Regions from separate parts of the Streptomyces sp. NPDC087300 genome, predicted to be linked through region 1. Evidence: riboswitches for the same ligand, from Rfam matches in the RefSeq annotation. Region 1 holds a riboswitch; each other region holds the start of a gene.

Region 1 (5,204 bases):
GTGTGAGACACCTGGAAGGGCAGCAACACATGGCTGAGCGCCGCGTCAACGTCGGCTGGGCCGAGGGCCTTCACGCCCGACCCGCCTCCATCTTCGTCCGCGCGGCCACGGCCGCCGGCGTCCCCGTGACGATCGCCAAGGCCGACGGCGACCCGGTCAACGCCGCCTCGATGCTCGCGGTGCTCGGCCTGGGCGCCCAGGGCGGCGAGGAGATCGTGCTCGCCTCGGACGCCGAGGGTGCGGACGCCGCTCTCGACCGTCTGGCGAAGCTCGTCGCCGAGGGCCTCGAGGAGCTTCCGGAGACGGTCTAGGACACGTTCCCTGAAATACGTCGATGGGGTCACCCGGAATTCCGGGTGACCCCATCGACGTATTTCAGGGGAAAACCATCGGGCGCGCGGGGCACACGGAGATAAGCCCACACGGGGATAAGCCTCGAGAACACCGGAACACCGGAACACGGGAACACCGGAACACGGGAACACCGGAACACGGGAACACCGGAACAGCTGGAGAAGGCCTGACCGAAAGGACTCTTCCCTGTATACGGCGTCCGTGTTAATTCGGGAGCGCCACCGTGTTTACGGCACGTTGCGCTTCCCTCACGCTTGCGCCCCGCGCCGCGGGGCGCAACCGGTGCGCGCCCCTGACCCGTTCCGCGTGCGCCGCGGTCAGCGACCTGGCGCGCTCCGCGTCCCCGCGGGCCACCGCGTCGACGATCGCCGCCCGTTCGGACCACGACTCCGTGGAGGCGGCCCCCTCCCCCATGGCGTACATCCAGTCGATCTTGCGCCGGAGCTGGCCGAGCAGCGCGACGAGACCGGGCCCGTCGGACGCCTGGGCGAGCGTCTCGTGGAACCAGCCCACCAGGGAGCGCAGATCCTCCCCCTGGTCCCGCCGTGCGCGCTCCTGGCCGAGCCTGACCAGGCCGCGCAGCACCTTGAGGTGCGCCTCGGTGCGGTGCTGCGCGGCGCGCGCCGCGGCGAGCGGCTCAAGCAGCGCCCGCATCTCCAGGAGATCGGCCGCCTCCCGCTCGGTGGGCTCGGCCACGCACGCGCCCGCGTGCCTGCGGGTGACCACGAATCCCTCGGCCTCCAGGGTGCGCAGCGCCTCGCGCACGGGAACGCGGGAGACTCCGTAGCGCCGCGCGAGGAGTTCCTCGGTGAGGCGGCCGCCCCGTTCATGGACGCCGGAGACGATGTCGTCCCGGATGGCCGTGCAGACCGATTGCGCGGGAATGCGCATGACCCCACCTCCGCCTTAATCCCCGCGCAACGCGGTCGATTGACGCTCGCCGTTCGACTCTATTGCAGGGCGCCGGAATTTCCGACGGCGGACCGAAATCCATGGATCTCTTTTGGCCAAGCGCGGCGGTGTCCCGGAAACGGCGAAAGCCCCGGCTCGGTGAGCCGGGGCTTTCGGTGCGTCGCTGGGGGGGGCGGGTCAGACGTTGACGCCGTGCCCGCGCAGGTACGCGATGGGGTCCATGTCCGAGCCGTAGTCGGCGCCGGTGCGGGCCTCGAAGTGGAGGTGGGGGCCACTGGAGTTGCCGGTGGAGCCCGAGAGGCCTATCTGCTGGCCCGGGGTGACCGTCTGGCCGACGGTGACGCCGAGGGACGACATGTGGCCGTACTGGGTGTACGTGCCGTCGTTCATCTTGATGACCACGTTGTTGCCGTAGGCACCGCCCCAGCCCGCCTCGACGACGGTGCCGGAGCCGACCGCGTGGACCGAGGTGCCGGAGGCGGCGTGGAAGTCGATGCCGGTGTGGCTGCCGGAGGACCACATGGCGCCGCCGGTCTGGTAGCCCGTCGAGACGTACGAGCCGGAGATCGGGGCGACGTAGGTGTTCAGCCGCTTGCGCTCGGCCTCGCGGGCGGCGCGCTCCTTGGCCTCGCGCTCCTCCTTGGCCTTGGCCTTCGCCTTGGCCTCGGCCTTGCGCTTCTCCTCGGCCGCCTTCTTCTTGGCGGCCTCTTCGGCCTTCTTCGCGGCGGCGGCGTCGTCGGCGGCCTGCTTCTGTGCGGCAGCCTGGGCGTCGACGCTCTCGGCGAGCGAGTCACCCACGGAGATGGCCTGGGTGAGGCCGGTGTGCTCGACGGCGGCGTCCTCGGCGGCGAGCGCCGGAGCGGCGAGGCCTCCGATGACACCGGTGGTGGTGAGCGCGGCGACGCCAGCTACGTTCGCGGTGGTACGCGTGAGGCGGCTCGGGCGACGGTGCTTCCCGGTGGCACGGGTGAACGCCATGAAGCGGCTGATCCTTTCCTTCCTTCTCGCCTACCGGGTTAGCTGACGGGTTCGGAGCAGGAAGGTCTCCTACGAGTTCCTCACCTCTCGGCAAGGTTCCCGATTCACCCCAAGGGACGTGTGGGTCCCCGGCTCCCCTGGCTCGCGCCATGCGGGGACTCGGCGATGACTGTCCGGTGCCGCGGATGCGACGTACTGCGTGACGGACAGCCGGATTGAAGCTAAACGGACCGTCTTTCAATCGACAAACAGAACTAGCTTTTTGTAGCGCACGCCACAGGGCAGACAGGCAACCTCCATACGAATTCGGACATATAGGGACCCCGGTGACCACTTCGGTCGCCGGGGTCCCCCTATGTCCTGACCGTCCCTCAGCTTCAGGAGCTTCGGGACGGTCGTCCGTCAGCTCGTGACAACCGTCACTTCGCCGATCCCGAGCGCCCTGACGGGCTCCTCGATCTCTTCGGCGTCGCCGACCAGGACCGTCACCAGACGGTCCTCCGGGAAGGCGTTCACGACGGCGGCAGTGGCCTCCACGGTGCCGGTGGCTGCGAGCTGCCGGTACAGCTGCGCCTGGAAGTCGTCCGGCAGGTGCTGCTCGACCTGGTCGGCGAGGGTGGCCGCCACGGAGGCCGCCATCTCGTACTTGAGCGGGGCCACGCCCACCAGGTTCTGCACGGCCACGTCCCGCTCGGCGTCCGTGAGGCCCTCGGCGGCCAGCGTGCGCAGCACCTTCCAGAGGTCGTCGAGCGCGGGGCCCGTGGACGCCGTGTCGACCGAACCGCTGATCGCGAGCATCGCCGCGCCGGAGCCGTCCGGCGCGGAGCGCAGCACCTGGCCGAACGCCCGTACGCCGTAGGTGTATCCCTTCTCCTCGCGCAGGACGCGGTCCAGACGCGAGGTGAGGGTGCCGCCCAGGCAGTACGTGCCGAGCACCTGGGCGGGCCAGACGCGGTCGTGCCGGTCGGCGCCGATGCGGCCGATCAGGAGCTGCGTCTGCACCGCTCCGGGGCGGTGCACGATGACGACCCGGCCCGTGTCGTCGGCGGTCACCGGGGGCACCGGGCGGGGCTGTGCCGTGTCGCCCGTCCAGGCGCCCACGGTGTCCGCGAGGACGGCGTCCAGGTCCGTGCCCGTGAGGTCGCCGACCACGACGAGGGTGGCCGTCGCGGGCCTGACGTGCTTCTCGTAGAAGGCGCGTACGGCCGCGGAGTCGATGGCGGCGACCGTCTCCTCGCTGCCCTGGCGCGGCCGCGACATGCGCGCGGTCGCCGGGAACAGCTGCCGGGAGAGCTCCTTGGCGGCGCGGCGGGCCGGGTTGGCCGCCTCGTGCGGGATCTCGTCAAGGCGGTTGGCCACCAGGCGCTCGATCTCGCTGTCCGCGAAGGCCGGGGCCCGCAGCGCGTCGGCGAGCAGGCCGAGCGCCTTCGGCAGCCGGGAGACCGGGACTTCGAGCGACACGCGTACGCCCGGGTGGTCGGCGTGCGCGTCGAGGGTGGCGCCGCAGCGGTCGAGCTCGGCGGCGAACTCCTCGGCGGAGTGCTTGTCGGTGCCCTCGTTGAAGGCCCTCGCCATGATGGTGGCGACGCCGTCGAGGCCCGCGGGCTCGGCTTCGAGGGGCGCTTCGAGGTGGATCTCGACGGCGACGACCTGCTGCCCGGGGCGGTGGCAGCGCAGCACCGTGAGGCCGTTGGCGAGGGTGCCGCGCTCGGGGGCGGGGAAGGCCCAGGGCTTGGCGGTGCCCGCCTGGGGCTGCGGGTGGAACTGCATCGTTGCGGCCTCGGTCACTTCGCCGCCTCCTCGTTGTCAGCGTCCGCCGCGGACGCGTCCGCGTCGGCTCCGTCTTCATCGGCCTCGGGGGCCACCGGCTCGTAGACGAGCACCGCGCGGTTGTCGGGGCGCAGGCGGGCCTTGGCGACCTCCTGGACCTCCTCGGCGGTCACGTCGAGGACGCGCCCGACGGCGGTCAGGGCGAGCTGCGGGTCGCCGAACAGGACCGCGTACCTGCACAGTTCGTCGGCGCGGCCCGCGACCGTGCCGAGCCGGTCGAGCCACTCGCGCTCCAACTGCGCCTGGGCGCGCTCCATCTCCTCCGGAGTGGGGCCCTCCGCGGCGAAGCGGGCGAGCTCCTCGTCGACGGCCGCCTCGATCACGGGCACCTCGACGTCACCGGAGGTCTTCACGTCGAGCCAGCCCAGCGAGGGCGCGCCGGCCAGCCGCAACAGACCGAAGCCGGCCGCGACCGCCGTACGGTCACGGCGCACCAGGCGGTTGTAGAGCCGCGAGGACTCGCCGCTGCCGAGGACGGTGAGCGCCAGGTCCGCCGCGTCGCACGCGCGCGTGCCGTCCTCCGGCAGCCGGTAGGCGGCCATCAGGGCGCGGGCCGGGACCTCTTCCTCGACGACCTCGCGCAGCTGCTCGCCGATGCGCTCGGGCAGCGAACCGTCGCGCGGCGGCTGCTTGCCGTCGTGCGAGGGGATCGACCCGAAGTACTTCTCGACCCAGGCGAGCGTCTGCTCCGGGTCGATGTCGCCCACTACGGAGAGGACGGCGTTGTTGGGCGCGTAGTACGTACGGAAGAAGTTGCGGGCGTCTTCCAGGGTGGCCGCGTCCAGGTCGGCCATAGAGCCGATCGGCGTGTGGTGGTACGGGTGGCCCTCCGGGTACGAGAGAGCGGTCAGCTTCTCGAACGCCGTGCCGTACGGGACGTTGTCGTAGCGCTGGCGGCGCTCGTTCTTGACGACGTCGCGCTGGTTCTCCATGGACTCTTCGTCGAGCGCGGAGAGCAGCGAGCCCATCCGGTCGGCCTCCAGCCACAGGGCCAGCTCCAGCTGGTGGGCCGGCATCGTCTCGAAGTAGTTGGTGCGCTCGAAGCTGGTGGTGCCGTTGAGCGAACCGCCCGCCCCCTGCACCAGCTCGAAGTGGCCGTTGCCGTGCACCTGCGCGGAGCCCTGGAACAT
Region 2 (5,204 bases), on a different contig from region 1:
CCGCGCAGGGCGCGCAACTCCGCGCCGAGTTGGCGGCGGCGCACCGCGGGCCCGTATTGCATGCCCGTCTCCTTCCGGACCGAACCGTCGGTGTCCCGGCGGCTGAGCGGGGGACAGTAGGCGACAGTAGAGGAAGTGCCGGTCTCCCGCCCAAATACGGTCTGTCGTCGCAGAGTTCACCGCTTCGAGCGACAGATATATGCACATCTCGGTGGATCGCCACCCGTGACCGGCCAAGGAGTGGCAGGCTTGCGCGAAGCACCAGTCCGGGGTTGTCCTCGAGTCATCCGCCACGAGTCGGCGAGACCAGCCCCGGTGGGAAAGGGACAGCGTCGCCATGGCAGATCACCAGGAAGCATCCGTCACCCTGCCGAGCGATCCTGCCTCGGTCTCCGCGGCCAGGAAATACGTCTCACGCGTGCTCATGGAATGGGGCCTGCCGGCAGAGGCAGAAGTGGCCGACACGGTCAGGCTGATCGTCTCCGAACTCGCCACGAACGCCGTGCAGCACACCCTCGGCCAGTCGCCGACCTTCACCGTGGGCCTGGAGCTCGACAGGGACGAACAGCTGCGGATCGGCGTCACCGACAGTCACCCCCGCTACCCCAAGCGGCTGCCCGCCGCCGTCCAGCAGGACAACGGCCGCGGCATGGTCATCATCCGCTGGCTGGCTGCCGAGTGCGGCGGCAGGCTGTCGGTCAGCCCCACGGAGGAGGGCGGCAAGACCGTCTGGATCGCGCTGCCGTGGACGGCCCCGGTCGAGGGCAGGCCCCGCGACCCGGCCCGCTGACCCGGCGGGGATCACCCCGCCGAGCGCCCGTAGGCCCCGCGCAGCAGTGCCCGGAAGGAGTGCGCGGCGGCGCCCGGATCGTCCGTGCGGTGGACGACGGAGATGGTGCGCCTGAGGTCGCCGGGCTCCAGCAGGCGCGTGCCGACCGGGGTCGCGGCCGTACGCGCCACCATCTCCGGCACCACGGCGATGCCGAGACCGGCGCTGACGAGCGCGCAGACCAGGGCGTAGCCCGGCGTCTCGACCACCACCGAGGGCGTCGCACCGGCCCGCGCGAGCGCCCGCTCGACGGCCTGCCGCGGCGGATGCGTCGGCGCCATGCTGATCAGCGGCTGCCCGGCGAGCGCGCTCAGCGGCAGCCGTGCCGTCTGGCTCGCCAGCGCGTGCCCCGGCTGCGTCACCAGGACCAGCTCCTCGACGAGGATCCGCTCGGCCGAGACGGCGGCGGGCAGCGGCGCCGTCTCCGCGGGTTCGTAGGCGTGGGTGAGGGCCAGGTCGACCTCGCCCGCGGCGACCGCCGCGACACCGTGCGGCGGCTCGTGGTCCGCGACGGTCAGCTCCACGTCCGGGTGGGCCCTGCGGAACGCGGTCAGGACGGGCGGCAGCAGATGGATGCCGGCGGTCGTGAAGGTGCCGACGCGGAGCCTGCCGCCGGAGAGGCCCGCGAGCTGCGCCAGTTCGTGCCGGGCGCGCTCCATCTCGTCGAGCACCCGGCGGGCCCTGGCCACCAGGAGCTCGCCCGCGCCGGTCAGCCGCGCCCCGCGGTGATGGCGCACGAGCAGCCCCGTCCCGGCCTCCCGCTCCAGCTTGGCCAATTGCTGGGAGAGGGCGGGCACGGTGTACCCGAGCCGTTCGGCGGCCCGGGTGATCGAACCGGCCTCGGAGACCGCGACGAGCGCGGCGAGCCGCGTGGGGTCGTACATGGCAGCTCCCTGCGGCGCGAAGGACGCGCGTACGGCAGCGGGCGGCAGGCCACCCGGAGCCCGGAGACTAAACGGCTGCTTAAGTCCCCGTCAGGATATTGCACATACCCGTTGAAGGCTCGGAACCGGCAGTCTTGGCGGCATGGACGCACAACTGGTCGCCTTCACCCTGTTCGCCGCGGGCATGGTCGCCATGCCCGGCGCCGACTTCACCGTCGTCGTACGCAACTCCCTCGCCTCCCGGCGGGCGGGCGTGGCCAGTGCGATCGGGGTCGCGGCCGGACTACTGGTGCACACGGCACTGGCGGTCGCGGGCGTCGCCGCGGTGCTCGCCGCGGTCCCCGCGCTCTTTAGGGCGCTCCAACTGATCGGCGCCGCCTATGTGCTGTACCTCGCCTGTCGGGCGCTGCGTTCAGCGGCGCGAGCGCGCGAGCTGACGCAGGACGTGCTCACGGCGCGGGCCGGTGGTCTGCGGGAGGGCTTCCTGACCAACGCCCTCAACCCCAAAGCGTCGATCACGTTCCTGAGCGTGCTGCCCCAGTTCGTGCCCGCGGGCAGTCCCGCGATGCCGAGGACCCTGCTGCTCGCGTCCATCGTGGTGGCGCTCGCCCTGGTGTGGTTCCCGGTGGTGGCGCTGCTCGTCGACCGGCTCGGCAGGTGGCTGCGCAGGCCGCGCACGGCCCGTGCGATCGAGGCGGTGACCGGTGTCGCGCTCGGTGTGCTGGGTCTGGTGCTCCTGGCGGAGCCCGTCCTGGCCTGACCCCCGAGCACTCCGGAGTACTCGGGGGTCAGGACGGTCGCGGCGAGGGTCAGCGGACCCTGCCGTACCAGACGCTCTTGGACCAGATCTTCTCCAGGCGCACCACGGTGTTCCGCTTGGGCGCGTGCCAGATGCGGCCGTTACCCGCGTAGATCCCGACGTGGTAGACGCTCCTGCCGGAGTGGAAGAACACCAGGTCGCCGCGGGTCCGCTGGGACTTGGAGATGTGCTTGGTCTTGTTGTACTGCGCGGCGGCGGTGCGCGGCAGTTTCTTGCCCGTCTTCTTGAACGAGTAGAGCGTCAGGCCCGAGCAGTCGAACCGGGTGGGTCCCGCCGCGCCGTAGCGGTAGGGGGAGCCCTTCTTGGAAGCCGCGATCTTGAGCGCCTTCGTCCCGTGCGTGGCCGCTTGCGCTTCCCCGGTGAGCCCGGGGGCCACCACGGTGCCGCCTACGACGGCGAGCGTGAGGGCCGAAGCGGCCCCCGTCCTGCTGAGCAGCGACGGAACATGATTCAGCGCAGTCATGCGCAACCCTTCGTCAGCCGCCTGTGAAAGATGACCTGTCGGGTTCGGGCAGGCGAAGATGCCCGGCCGCGTCGTGCTCTGCGGCTTCACCCCAAGGGCGCGTCGTCCGGACCTTCCGGACGGGCCCGCCGTGCTTGGGTCCTCCACTCCTGCCGTTGCACCGATGTCGACCGGTCATCCGGGTGGCGGCAGGACTCGGCGTCCGCCCGGACCGCCCCGCCGCTGTGGCGGGGGCTTGTCGTCGGAGAGGATCTTGACCCGACAAGGGCGAAAAAACCGAGCCGAAACGGCGTTTTGTGAGGCTCCTCACGACTGACCCGTTCAGGTGGACACCGCCCGAAAGGGGCAGCCGTCCCGGCGGCCGACGACGGCTCGACCAGCACCGGAATGGTTCATTCCGCACTCCTCGTACACCTCTGGCGCAACTCTCGACCACGCCTTGGCGGACCCTCCGCTACGCCGTTCGGGGTAGCTCGTCTGGTCCGTTTCAACACGCCTCCGGACGTTCCGGCGAGTGCGGCGCGGCGGGTTCCGGGCCTCTCGTGGCGGTCAACGGGCGGACCGCCACGGAGGGCTGGCCGAGGGGCTTGATCAACTCCGTGCTGGAGGTGGCACGGTGACGCGGCCTGCCCTTCGCTCGCCGTCGAGCACGCGCAGCGCCCGGGTCAGCGTCGGCGCGTGCAGCTCGCTCTCGCCGCGGCGGTGCATCAGGGCCAGCGCGTCCCGCAGTGCCGTCGCGCTGCTCACCAGGGCCTGGGCCGCACGCAGCCCGCCGTAGGTGAGTTCGCCCCTGGCCGGGTTGATCCGGCCGACCAGATCGACGACTTCGAGGTAGCGGTCGACCAACTCGGCCTCGGCGCGCGTCAGTGCGGGCAGGGGCGGCAGCTCGGGCAGCATGCCGCTCACCGCCCGTCGCGCGCGGCGAGCGTGCTCTTGCGGCTCGGGATGATCCGGTCCACCAGGCCGTACTCGACGGCGGCGGGGGCGTCGAGGATCGTGTCCCGTTCGATGTCGGCGCTAATCCGCTCGGGGCTCTGTCCGGTGTGCCGCACGAGGAGTTCCTCCAGGAGCCGCCGGGTGCGCACGATCTCGTCGGCCTGGATGGTGAGGTCGCTCGTCTGTCCGTGGATCGGCTCGGCGATGGCCGGCTGTCGGATGAGCACGCGCGCCCCGGGCAGCGCGAACCGCTTGCCCGGCGTGCCCGCGGCGAGCAGCACGGCGGCGGACGCCGACGCCTGCCCCAGGCAGGTCGTCTCCACGTCGCAGCTGACGAACTGGATCGTGTCGTACAGGGCGGTCATCGCGCTGAACGAGCCGCCGGGGGAATTGATGTAGAGCGAGATGTCGCGCTCCGGCGCCTGGTATTCGAGGTGCATGAACTGCGCCATCACGTCGTTGGCCGACGTCTCGTCGATGGGGGTGCCGAGGAAGACGATCCGCTCTTCGAGGAGCTTGGAGTACGGGTCCAGGGTCCGCGTCCCCGCACTCGTGCGCTCGGTGAACTCGGGAAGGACATGGCGGGCGGACGGACGGTTCATGGCACGCCTCTTTTCGCGGGGCTCTGTTCTCTTCGCGGGACTCTGTAAAAAATGTACAGGACGTACGTTCAGGTGGGGAGGGGGTTCCGCGATGGGCGGGGGCAGGGGCCCGACCCCGCGTAGCCTCGACGCACCGTGCGGTGTGGAGGTGGTGGGGTGTGACATGGGGAGAGCGGGACCTGCTCGCGCTGGAGGTCGACGTCATCCACTGCCTCGCCCCGGGGCGGGTCGGCGAGCGCGCGAGGGTGGCGGACCCGTCGGTGCGTGCCGTGTGGTGCTGGTCGCCGGGGGCGCGGCTGCTGGCGCTGGGGCCGGGCGTCGACGATCCGGGAGCGGTCGACGACGCGGCACAGCCGTACGCGCCGGGCGAGACACCCGTCGCACTCACCCGTATCGCGGCGGCCTTGGAGGCGCCGGGCGAACCGGCCGGAATCCAGGGCGGCCCGTGCTTCACCTTTCCCGGCCGCCCGGCGGCGCGCCCGCCCGCGAAGCTGCCGCTGCTCGTCTCGGACGCCGAAGGGCGTTGTGCGGCAAGGGAGTTGAGCCGTCCGGACAACTGGCAGCACGGCGAATGGGCGGAGCTGATCGGCGGGTCGGCGGGGGAGTGGGCGATGGCCGTGCGTGACGGCGAGCCCGTGTCGATCTGTCACACCCCGGCCGCGAACGCCCG
Region 3 (5,204 bases), on a different contig from region 1:
CCGGGCGGTACTTGCCGGTGAGGAAGCCGGAGGCGAGCGCGTAGTAGGGGACGGCCGCGAGGCCGGAGCGCGAGGCGACCTCCTGGAGCGGGCCCTCGTAGGTGTCGCGGGAGACGAGGTTGTAGTGCGGCTGGAGCGCGACGTAGCGGGCGAGGCCCTCGCGGTCGGAGAAGTCGAGGGACTCCTGGAGCCGCTCGGGCGTGATGTTGGAGGCGGCGACGGCCCGCACCTTGCCCGCCCGCACCAGCTCGTCGAGGGTGCCGATGATCTCTTCCACGGGGACCGAGGGGTCGTCGTAGTGCGTGTAGTAGAGGTCGATGTAGTCGGTGCCGAGGCGCTTCAGGGAGGCGTCGGCCGCGCCCTTGATGGTGCTCGCGGAGAGGCCCTTGTACTCGGGCAGGGCGCCGACCTTCGTGGCGATGACGACGTCGGAGCGGTTGCCGCGCTCGGCGAGCCACTCGCCGATGACGGTCTCGGACTCGCCGCCCTTGTTGCCCTCCACCCAGACCGAGTAGGCGTCGGCGGTGTCGATGAAGTTGCCGCCCGCCGCGGTGTAGGCGTCGAGCACGGCGAAGGACGCGGCACGGTCGGCGGTCCAGCCGAAGACGTTGCCGCCGAGGGCGAGGGGGAAGACCTCGAGGTCGGATGAGCCAAGGGTGCGAAGAGAAGTCATGTGCTGCTCAACGCGCCCGCCGGAAGCGGAATTCCATGCATGCCTCACCGAACCGGCAGCCCTGACGTCGGGGGGTTGTCGCCAGGACCGCCGGGGTCTTCGGGGTCTGCGGAGCCGGCGGGCTCTTCGCGGGCTCCGCGCCCACGGGTTCCGTCAGGGGTTGAGGCCCTTGCCCTGGAGCCAGCCGAGCGGGTCGATGCCGGTGCCGTCGGGCGTGTGGACCTCCAGGTGGAGGTGCGGGCCCGTCACGTTGCCGGTCGCGCCGACGCGGCCGATGACGTCGCCGGTGCTGACCTTCTGGCCCGCGCTGACGTTGAGCGAGGACTGGTGGCAGTACCAGATCTCCGTGCCGTCCTCGAGCTCCAGGACGGTGCGGTAGCCGTACGACCCCGCCCAGCCGGCTTCCTTCACGGTGCCGGTGTGCACGGCCTTGAGCGGCGTGCCGGTCGGGGCGGCGAAGTCGAGGCCGGTGTGGTGGCCGGAGGACCACATCGAGCCGGAGTCGCCGAAGTGCGAGGTCAGCGTGTACGAGGAGGTGGGGATGACGTAGCTCTTGGCGAGCTTCGCGAGGCGCTCGGCCTCCGCCTTGGCCTTGCGGGCCTCCTCCTCCTTCTTCTTCTTGGCGGCGGCCTTGGCCTCCGCCTTCTCCTCGGCCGCCTTCTGCTGCGCGGCGGCCTCGTCCGCGGCCTTCTTGACGGCGGCCTGCTCGGCAGCGGTCCGCACCGCCTCGTCGGCCTGGTCCTGCTGGTTCTCGGCCTGCCGCATGATGCGCGAGCGCAGTGCCTCGCCCGCGTCGGTGGTGCCCTGCTCGGCGTCGTCGGTGCTGACACCGGCGGCGGTGAGCGGCGCGGCCGCGTGGGTGACGGTGTCGGCGGAGTCCGCGTCGTCGGACATCAACGAGCCGACGCCCGGCAGGGACTTGGCGTCCGGCAGCGAGTCGGCGACGGCCCCGACGCCCGGCAGGTCGGGTATGGATATGGAGACCGGCGGCTTGCCGCCCTGCGCGGTGGCGATGCCGCCCGCGCCGACCGCGGCGATGACGCCGACGCCGAGAACGGTGGAGCTGCGGGCGAGTCCGCCGCCGCTCTTCTTGTGCACACGGTGCCTGCCGCGGACGGGACGGACGGACTCCTCGGTGGGATTCCATTCCTCCCAGGACTCCTGGTCGTATCCACCGAAGTCGTCGTCATTCGGCACATACGGGGCTTGGGGGGCAGGCCGGTTGGACGCCACTGGGGCGCACTCCTTTCCTTCCTTCTCGCCTACCGGGTTAGCTGACGGGTTCGGAGCAGGAAGGTCTCCTACGGACGACCGGCACGGATGCACGGAGGCCCGATTCACCCCAAGTTGGTGGTTCCCCGGCTCCCTTGCGGGATTAGGCGCGTGCGCACGGAGCCGCCTCTAGTGACGGCTGGGACGACCGCGCTGCGTTATCGAACGTTAATAGACAGCGGGGGCGGATTCCAAGCCGTTCCGACTGATCGTTAACGCCCTTGGCCTGTACTTAACGGGACACGGGGGTGAGGAACGGGGCGAGTTGACCCCGGTGCGCCGCACACCGGAGCTTCACATTCCCTTGACAGTACGTCAGTTGTTATGCGGAGGGGTGTTCCTCACTCACCGTCGGTGACATCCCGCTCCCGCGCGATCGGCCGCCGCACCGCGAGCAGCGCCATGTCGTCCGTCGCCCCGCCCCCGGTGTGCCGCCGCACCTCCTGCACGAGCGTGCCGAGCAGCACGTGCGGGCCGTCGGTACCGGGGAAGATCCGGCCGCCCAGCCGGGCCGCCGGGTCGTAGAAGACGCCCGAGGCGTCGCGCGCCTCCGACAGGCCGTCCGTGTAGAAGAGCAGCGTCGCGCCGGGCGGGAACTCCGACTCGTCCGCGCGGTCCGGCCAGGTCCCCAGGTCGCCCATGCCGAGCGGCAGCGCGGGCTCGCTCGCCGAGAGCACGCAGAGCCGCCCGTCCCCGCGCAGCAGCAGCGGTGGCGGGTGCCCGCGGTTGATGAGCCGTACGACGCTCTCGCTGTGCCGGATCTCGCCGAGGACCGCGGTGGTGAACCCCTCGAACGCGTCGAGCCCGTCGCGCCGGGTGCCCTCGCGCGCGAGCGCCCGCTCCAGGCGCTGCGCCACCGCCTCCAGCGTGGCCTCCTGCTCGGCGGCCTCCCGGAAGGCGCCGATGACCACGGCGACGGCGGCGACCGCGCCCATGCCCTTGCCCCGCACGTCGCCGACGATGAGCCGTACGCCGTGCGGGGTGTCCTGCACCGCGTAGAGGTCCCCGCCGATGAACGCGTCGGCCTGCGCCGCCTCGTACCGCGCCGCGATGTCCAGGCCCCCGATGCGCGGATCGGGTTCGGGCAGCACGGCGCGCTGGGTGGCCTCCGCGATGGAGCGCGCGGTGGCGAGCCTGGCGTTGCCGCGGCGCACCACGCGGTTGATGACGACGGCGAGGGCCGCCACGGTCATCACGGTGATCAGCTCGGTGACGGTCTCGACGTTGCTGTCGAACGAGTTGCCGTAGTGCAGCAGCAGGACGGCGACCGATGCCGCCGCGCCGGTCAGCACGGTGTTGAGCAGCGAGTAGAAGGGGGCGGCGATCAGCGGGGCCGCGGTGAACAGGGGCGCCGCGGTGAATTCGGGCGGTGTCGTCGCGTCGTACACGACTCCGACGACCAGGAGCAGGACGGGCAGCGCCCTGACGAAGGTCCCCTCGTGCGCGGCGGTGCCGCTGTCGTCGGCCCGTCCGCCCCGCTCGCCCCGTGCGTCACGGGCACGCGCTGGGTCACCGTCGCGTCCTCCTCGCTGCCCCACCGCTCGCTCTCCCGCCGACTCCGCGCCCAAGACCTCACCGCGCTGCATTCAGGCTTCCCGCAGCGCGGTGAGGGTGCGACCTGGTGTGGGCCGACCGGGTTAAGGCCCCCCGGGCGCGACGGCCCTAGGAGGCGGTCACCGCGGGCACCGGCGCGAGCCGTCCCGACCTGGCGAGGCCGCGCAGCGCCAGCGCGCAGCAGCCGCCGAGCGCGGCGAGGACCGTCCAGGGCAGCGCGGGCAGGTCACGGCTGGCGTCGAGCAGCACGCCCATGCCGAGGTTCCCCACGGTGATGCCGATGCCGCAGACGGTGTTGTAGAGGCCGTAGTGCGTGGCCACCCAGCGGTCCCCCGCCAGCGAGACGACGGTGTCCATCTCGAAGGGGTAGAGCACGGCCGTCGCCGCGGCGAGCGCCGCCGCGCACAGCAGCAGGCCCGCCACCCCGACGTACCGGGAGCCGCCGAGCGCGGGCGGCAGGAAGGCGGCGCCCATCAGGCCGAGCCCGGCGACCAGGCACTGCTCGCGGGTCCAGGTGCGCCGGCACCAGTCGGTGATCCGCAGCTGCCCGAGCAGCGCGACGAGACCGGACACCACGAAGAGCGAGCTGGTCGCGACCGTCGCCGCGGTGCCCTCGCCGAGCAGCCGCTCCACGGACAGCGGCAGCGCCAGGTAGACCTGGAAGGACAGGACGTACGACCCGGTCATCGCCAGCGAGAACAGCCAGAAGGTCCGGTTGCCGAGGACCACCCGCCACTGGCCGCCCTCCTGCGCCGCCGCCTCGGTGCGCCGGCGCGCGGGCAGCCTGAGCACCTGGACCACCGAGAGCCCCGCGAAGAGCACGGCGGCCACCGCGCAGGTCAGCCGGAAGTCGAAGCCGGTCAGGGCGAGCCCGACGAGCGGTCCGAGCAGGATGCCCGTCTGGTAGAAGACGTTGAACAGGGCGAACGCCTCCACGCGGCGCTCGGGCGGCCCGGCCTCCGCGGCGACGTACGCCCGTACCGCCGGGTTGAAGAGCGCCCCCGCGAGCCCGGTCGCCACCGACGCGGCGATCAGCACGGGCAGCGTGTCGGCGAAGGCGAGCGCCCCGAAGCCGACGGTCCTCAGCGCGCACCCCGCGACGATCATCGGCTTGAAGCCGATCCGGTCGGCGAGCGCCCCGCCCACCAGGAACATGCCCTGCTGGGAGAGGTTCCTGACGCCGAGCACCAGGCCCACCGCCCAGGCGGCGAGCCCGAGTTGGCCCGACAGATGCGCCGCCAGGTACGGCATCAGCATGTAGAAGCCGAGGTTGATCGTGAACTGGTTGACGAAGAGCAGTTGCACCGCGGGCTCGAACATCCGGGCCCTGCGCCAGATCCCGGTCACAGCACCGCGCCCTTGCTGCTGCGGTCCCACTTGGACCACTCGGTGATGCCCCGCTCGGGCCCGGTCACCTCGCGCGGCTTGTCCGGCACGGCGCCGCCGGTCAGGCCCTGCGCCGCGCAGTACTCGTCGCTGAAGACGGTGTCGAAGTAGCGCTGCGGACCGTCGGGGAAGACCGCGGCGATCCGGGTGCCGCGCGGCCGCGTCCTGGCCAGCCAGCCCGCCACCAGCGCCACGGCGCCCACGCTCCAGCCGCCGGTGGCGAACTGCCGCTCCGCGAGCCGCCGCGCGCACCGCACCGCCTCGGCGGGCCCGACCCAGTGCACCTCGTCGAAGGCGTCGTGGTCGACGTTGCCGGGGT

What was found. A riboswitch is a leader RNA that binds a small molecule or an ion and turns the genes downstream of it on or off. The one in region 1 is predicted to bind cyclic di-AMP.
Region 2: linked by a shared signal. The riboswitch ahead of ACIO9J_RS01300 (C40 family peptidase) and the one ahead of ACIO9J_RS35325 (M23 family metallopeptidase) in region 1 are both predicted to bind cyclic di-AMP.
Region 3: linked by a shared signal. The riboswitch ahead of ACIO9J_RS28270 (M23 family metallopeptidase) and the one ahead of ACIO9J_RS35325 (M23 family metallopeptidase) in region 1 are both predicted to bind cyclic di-AMP.

What each region holds. Positions count from the first base shown of each region.
Region 1 covers NZ_JBIUYI010000010.1:200,035-205,238, reverse strand. Annotated here, with positions in the region: gene ACIO9J_RS35335 (HPr family phosphocarrier protein) at 30-311, shown strand; gene ACIO9J_RS35330 (GntR family transcriptional regulator) at 559-1,245, opposite strand; gene ACIO9J_RS35325 (M23 family metallopeptidase) at 1,444-2,244, opposite strand; cyclic di-AMP (ydaO/yuaA leader) riboswitch at 2,257-2,419, opposite strand; gene ACIO9J_RS35320 (M16 family metallopeptidase) at 2,647-4,032, opposite strand; gene ACIO9J_RS35315 (M16 family metallopeptidase) at 4,029-5,204, opposite strand, start outside.
Region 2 covers NZ_JBIUYI010000001.1:313,903-319,106, reverse strand. Annotated here, with positions in the region: gene ACIO9J_RS01320 (helix-turn-helix domain-containing protein) at 1-62, opposite strand, end outside; gene ACIO9J_RS01315 (ATP-binding protein) at 338-790, shown strand; gene ACIO9J_RS01310 (LysR family transcriptional regulator) at 802-1,713, opposite strand; gene ACIO9J_RS01305 (LysE family translocator) at 1,856-2,473, shown strand; gene ACIO9J_RS01300 (C40 family peptidase) at 2,523-2,996, opposite strand; cyclic di-AMP (ydaO/yuaA leader) riboswitch at 3,000-3,178, opposite strand; gene ACIO9J_RS01295 (hypothetical protein) at 3,588-3,893, opposite strand; gene ACIO9J_RS01290 (ATP-dependent Clp protease proteolytic subunit) at 3,899-4,534, opposite strand; gene ACIO9J_RS01285 (GNAT family N-acetyltransferase) at 4,693-5,204, shown strand, end outside.
Region 3 covers NZ_JBIUYI010000006.1:701,937-707,140, reverse strand. Annotated here, with positions in the region: gene ACIO9J_RS28275 (aldo/keto reductase) at 1-673, opposite strand, end outside; gene ACIO9J_RS28270 (M23 family metallopeptidase) at 827-1,906, opposite strand; cyclic di-AMP (ydaO/yuaA leader) riboswitch at 1,918-2,065, opposite strand; gene ACIO9J_RS28265 (PP2C family protein-serine/threonine phosphatase) at 2,287-3,531, opposite strand; gene ACIO9J_RS28260 (MFS transporter) at 3,608-4,846, opposite strand; gene ACIO9J_RS28255 (PLP-dependent cysteine synthase family protein) at 4,843-5,204, opposite strand, start outside.